DNA from 2 places in the Acidovorax radicis genome. Region 1 is predicted to be linked to the other one. Evidence: predicted binding sites of a transcription regulator. Region 1 holds the regulator's gene; the other holds the start of a gene.
The links. The regulator FNR, encoded in region 1, switches genes on or off when oxygen is low (the NO sensors DNR and NnrR bind a similar motif). The targets are predictions, from matches to a motif close to TTGATNNNNATCAA.

Region 2: the regulator FNR is predicted to act here: its motif matches at 1,133-1,146, upstream of KI609_RS14045 (OmpW/AlkL family protein).

Annotation. Positions count from the first base shown of each region.
Region 1 is NZ_CP075184.1:3,284,585-3,287,550, reverse strand. It holds gene ccoG (cytochrome c oxidase accessory protein CcoG) at 1-346, shown strand, start outside; gene KI609_RS15015 (FixH family protein) at 431-715, shown strand; gene KI609_RS15010 (hypothetical protein) at 776-1,069, shown strand; gene fnr (fumarate/nitrate reduction transcriptional regulator Fnr) at 1,141-1,863, opposite strand; gene hemN (oxygen-independent coproporphyrinogen III oxidase) at 2,053-2,966, shown strand, end outside.
Region 2 is NZ_CP075184.1:3,078,831-3,081,796, reverse strand. It holds gene KI609_RS14050 (DUF808 domain-containing protein) at 96-1,094, shown strand; gene KI609_RS14045 (OmpW/AlkL family protein) at 1,218-1,808, shown strand; gene KI609_RS14040 (hypothetical protein) at 1,945-2,151, opposite strand; gene nirB (nitrite reductase large subunit NirB) at 2,873-2,966, shown strand, end outside.

The DNA of each region.
Region 1 (2,966 bases):
TCTGTCGATGCGGACTCCACTGAAGGTGGATGTAGTGCGCGACCGTGCTGCGCTGTCTCGTATCGTGGCAGGTGGCAAACTCGAGAACATTTACCGCCTACAGATCATGAATGCCACCGAGGGAGAGCAACTTTATCGTATCAGTGCCCGTGGTTTGGATGCGCTGGAGGTTGCCTCGGATACCGATGTGACCATCAGTGCTGCGGATTCGCGTTGGGTGGCTGTCAGGTTGCAAATACCGTATGGAGCTGCTGAGCCAGGCTCGCACACGGTGTATTTTGATGTGCAAGCGGTTGGAACTGGTGCCCACGTGACGGAGAAATCTGTTTTCCTCGTGCCACGTTAACCAGCTTGCAAGTCCCCACCACCCACTGGTTTAGCTGCCAGGTGGTGGTGGTGCCCATTGAGATGTTTTGAGGAGTAGATTGCCATGTCGTCAACCCCTGTTGCCGCTGTATCTGGTGCGTTACCTGCTGCACCATGGTGGAAGTTTGGTCACGTATGGCTCGTGATTGCCGGCCCTGCCATTGTGGTCGTGGCGGGTTTCGTCACTCTGTGGCTCGCTATCGCGCGGCCCGATCCGGTCGTGGCGGAGGATTACTATCAACAGGGCATCGAAATCAACAAGACGCTGAAAGCCCCTGAGAAAAGTCTCGCACCTGCCATGAAAGGGCGTAACCATGCCGCGACCCCGGTGCAAGATCAACCCCGCTGAACACAAAACACCGGTCATGCCCCCATGCGGCAGGCCCTATGAAAAAGAGACGGGATGTATATGTGGACGCAACGCTTGATGTGGATTGCATGGCCAGCATTTCTCATGGCAGGGGTGCTGGAGATGCTCGTTTTTGCATTGGTGGATCCGCAGGATCTGCACTGGTTTGGGCAGCCCTTAGCGCTTTCTAGGGAAGGGGTCTATACCCTGGCCTTTTTTATATTCTGGATCATCACAATGGCCAGTGGCGCATTGACGACGCTGCTGTCATTGTCCCCGTTCGAGCTGAACCGCTGTCCTGTGCCTAACGGTGAGCGGCCAGACGACTGTCGCAAGACAAATGCATGTTCCTGATGCACTATTGAAAATACCAGTCATGGGCTGGAGCCCAGCCTACCGGCAGGAATCTCGCTACCCAGACTGGGTCAATGGCATGCCTGTTGGCTATTGACGATGCGTTTGAGCGCCTCGGTATCCAGTATGCGGACGTGCCGCTGTTTGACCTCCACAACGCCTTCTTCCACAAATTTGGAGAACGTCCGGCTGACGGTTTCGAGTTTGAGCCCGAGATAGCTTCCAATTTCTTCACGTGTCATGCGGAGCACGAGTTCAGACTGCGAAAAACCGCGAGCGTGCAGGCGTTGAACCAAATTCAGAAGAAACGCAGCAAGACGTTCTTCCGCACGCATGCTGCCAAGCAGGAGCATCACGCCGTGCTCGCGCACGATTTCGCGGCTCATGATCTTGTGCACATGGTGCTGCAGGGCCGTGACCTCTCGGGACAATTCTTCGATGCGGTCAAAGGGCATTACACAGACCTCGGCGTCTTCGAGTGCAACGGCATCGCAGGTGTGGTGATCATTGACGATGCCGTCGAGACCGATGATCTCGCCAGCCATCTGAAAACCGGTAACTTGGTCGCGGCCATCTTCAGTGGCGACACAGGTCTTGAAGAAACCCGTTCGGATGGCATACAGCGAAGTGAATGTTTCGCCATTGCGAAACAGCGTGCCGCCCCGTTTTATCTTGCGGCGAACAGCAACCACTTCGTCGATGCGCTGGAGCTGCTCTTCATTCAAGCCAACGGGCATGCACAGTTCCCGCAGATTGCAGTTGGAACAGGCGACTTTGATGGTGAGCGGGTTCATAAGCACGTGAACTGGTTGGGGTGTCAAGCGCTATACGAGCGCCGCACGAGATGGCATGGTCTCAACCGCAATGGTACGGGTGACGTGCATCAAATTGTCGCTGTTTGGCACATGCGATCAATTGATGCAGGTCAAGGACGGGCAGCTAAGGGTACGGCACAGTTTGGATGTACGCAAGGATATCTTCTCATGACCGCTGTTTCGCCTGATCTTCTGCGCCGTTTCGACGTGCCAGGGCCCCGCTATACCTCTTATCCGACCGCCGACCGTTTTGTTGAGGCCTTTGGGCAAGATGAATACGTCCTTGCCCTCGAACAACGGCGGTCCGGGACGATGGCGAAAGCGTTGCCTTTGTCCCTGTATGTGCATATTCCGTTCTGCGAGTCGCTGTGTTACTACTGCGCATGCAACAAGATCATCACCAAGCACCATGATCGCGCCGATGTTTATCTGCGATATCTGAGCCGTGAGATTGATCTGCACACTGCACATTGTGGTGGCGGGCAGGTGGTAAGCCAGTTGCACTTGGGTGGTGGCACGCCAACATTCCTGTCCGACGCGGGCCTGCGCGAACTCATGGCCATGCTCAAGCGCAGTTTTGCCTTTGCACCGGGTGGCGAATACTCCATTGAAGTTGATCCGCGCACTGTCAACGCCGAGCGCTTGGCGCTACTGCACGAGCTGGGTTTTAACCGGCTGAGTTTCGGTGTGCAGGATTTTGATGCCGAGGTGCAAAAGGCGGTGCATCGCATACAACCGGCAGAGCAGGTGTTTTCTTTGGTGGAATCAGCGCGTTCGCTGGGCTTCGACTCGGTGAATGTGGATCTGATCTACGGGTTGCCTCGCCAAACCCCAGAGTCTTTTGATCGCACGTTGGCACAGGTCGCACAGTTGCATCCTGACCGTATTGCGCTCTACGCCTATGCCCATCTCCCTGAGCGTTTCAAGCCGCAGCGACGCATCATTTCGGCGGAGCTGCCAACGGCGTCAAGCAAGGTATCGATGTTGTCGCGCTCGTTGGATGCGTTCATGGATGCCGGATACGTGTATGTCGGCATGGACCATTTCGCGCTTCCGACGGATGCGCTGGCTATTGCCAAGCG
Region 2 (2,966 bases), 210 kb from region 1:
CGAGGTTGCAGGCGTTGCTATAGTCCAGCGCTCAAAGGCGCTCTCGCCGCCATCGTCTGCCCCACTTTCTCCCTCTTCTAAAAAGGAACCCGCCCATGGCTGCTGGCAGCTTGCTTGCCCTGTTGGACGATATCGCAACCATCTTGGACGATGTGGCTTTGATGACCAAGGTGGCCGCCAAAAAGAGTGTCGCCATGGCTGATGATGTCTCGGTGATGACCAAGGTGGCCGCCCAGAAAACAGCCGGGGTTCTGGGTGACGACCTCGCACTCAATGCCCAGCAAGTGACGGGCGTACGCGCTGAACGCGAAATACCCGTGGTGTGGGCGGTGGCAAAGGGGTCGCTCCTCAACAAAGCCATTCTGGTCCCCGCCGCGCTGTTGATCAGTGCCTTTGCGCCCTGGGGCGTGACGCCTTTGCTGATGATCGGTGGTGCCTTTCTGTGTTTTGAAGGCTTTGAAAAAGTGGCGCACAAACTGCTGCATGCAGAGCATGAAGTCGCCGCCGAGCACGAAAGCCATGCCAAGGCCAATGCCAACCCGGCGGTGGATTTGGTGGCCTTCGAGAAAGACAAGGTCAAGGGCGCGGTGCGCACCGACTTCATCCTGTCGGCAGAAATCATTGCCATCACCTTGGGCACGGTGGCCGATGCATCCTTTGCCGAGCAAGTGGCGGTGCTGTCGGGTATCGCGATCATCATGACCTTGGGTGTGTATGGCCTGGTAGCCGGCATCGTCAAGCTCGACGACCTGGGCTTGTGGCTCATCAACAAAAGCAGCCGTGCAGCCCGCACGGTGGGGGAAGGCATCCTGCGGGCAGCCCCTTGGCTGATGAAGGCCTTGTCGATTGCTGGCACGGCCGCGATGTTCCTCGTTGGGGGCGGAATTTTGGTGCATGGCATACCGGCCCTTCACCATCTGGTGGAGGGCGCTGGTGCCGCTGCTGCGCAGGTGGTTTCCGGGTTTTGGGCATCGCTGGTGAGCGTGCTTGTGCCAAATCTCCTGAACGCCGTGGTGGGTATCGTTGCTGGTGGCTTGGTGCTGGTGGGTGTCAAGCTGGTGCAGCGCATCCGTGGCAAGTCGTTGGCACCTTGATATATGTCATACCCGGAGCCAAGGGTAAGTACGGAGGTTTGACTTAAGGCAAGGCCCCCGGGAGGGCGCAGCGGTTCAATGCATGCACGGGGGTCGTCCCCGTCCAACCGATGCGAAATCAATATGAAAAAGAATCTCCTGGCGGTAGCAATTTTGTGTGTGTGTTCCTCGGGTGCAGTGCTGGCGCAACAAGCTGAGGGCCCCTGGATGGTCCGCGCACGCGCGGTGCACCTGGACAGTGCCAACAAGGACAGCACATCACTGGGGCTGTCGATCAACAACAAGACGATCCCCGAAGTGGACGTCACGTATTTTTTCAACAAGAACATCGCAGCCGAATTGGTTCTCACGGTGCCACAAAAGCACACGCTGAGCGCAGGTGGCACGGCGATCGGCACCCTCAAGCATTTGCCGCCTTCGCTGCTGGTGCAATACCACTTTGACACCGCTGGTTTTAAGCCCTACGTGGGCGCAGGTTTGAACTACACGCGTTTCTCAAGCGTGAACCTGCCCGCAGGTGTTGACATTGATCGCAACAGCGTGGGTGCTGCGCTGCAGGTTGGTGTGGATATTCCGCTGGCCAAAAATCTGTATCTGAATTTCGACGTGAAGAAGGTCTTCATCAAAACCGATGTGTCGGCTGGCGGTGTGCAGTTGGGCACTTTCAAGGTGGACCCTGTTCTGGTGGGCGTGGGTCTGGGCTGGCGCTTCTGATCGGGCAGGGGCCCACCAGGCCCCTGCGTGATTGGTAGAGCGAGTTATTCAAGGGGAAAAGGGGTTGGCGTTTGCGCCAGCCCTTTTTTTTGTCCATGGGGCCGACACCTTGGAGCAAGGCATTGGCCAACTGCTGTCAAGCAGGTTTTGCGGGGTCTGGTTTGTGTGCCTCCACAAAACCCAACGCCTTGAGTTCGTCCTCGCTGAGGTGCAACTCCGTCAACTCGGGCTGCCGGGCTTCCACGGTGCGCCGCCGCTCAAAGCTGGTTGGGGGGCCATCTTCTGTCTCTCGGCGGTCTTTGCCGCTGCGGCGGTCGGCCGATTCCCTGCGTTCGGTGCTCATGGTGATCCATCCGTATTTAAAAGTTGGTGTGTCGTAGGGCCTTGTCTTTAAGGCGCGGCCTGCCCCATTGCCCGAACCGTGGCAAAGCGCCGACTGCAGTACACCCAGTCTGCCCGACTCGGGCGTGATTGCAAACCAAAAAAGATCATTCCCGTCGCGGGAATGATCTGCGCCTATTGCCGGTGGCACGTTGTAGCGTTGTGCGCTCCAGGCCGTGCCGCCGCAGGCGGTATGTCGCGCTCGTTGCCCAGCCTTTCCGACGGCCATCCAATTTGCGGGGCAACGCAGAACGACGGTGCCTGGCCCGCGCTACCCGGCCAGCGGCGCGCAATTCCCCAATTTGGTGACGGCGGTCGCACTGCATTGATGCACATCATCCGTGACGCAGATGCTCGCGTGTCCGTATCTGCCCATGGCGCAGGTCAACGCGACCAGTACGCGTCCATGCATCTGCATGGGTCGGCATATCGGCACAGATTTTGCTGAACATGGTGAAGTCTGTCAGTGAAGCTGCTTTCAGACCGGTTGAAATTCTCCGCTAACGATGGCGGAACCCCAAACGAACGGTGGAGCTTTGAGCTTGCCGTTGGGTTGTTCCATTCTCGGCAGGCGCTATGCGCTGCGGTGAGATGTGTTGCGACAGGTCGCCCTGGGTGGCAGGCCACGCAAGCATCCCGCCTCGGCATTTTGCGGCGCACGGACCATCGCAGGAAGAGAAAACATGAAGATCGTTCTTATTGGCCATGGAATGGTCGGTCACAAATTTCTGGAAAGCCTGGCGGAAACCGGGTTGTCCGATCTGGACGTGACGGTAT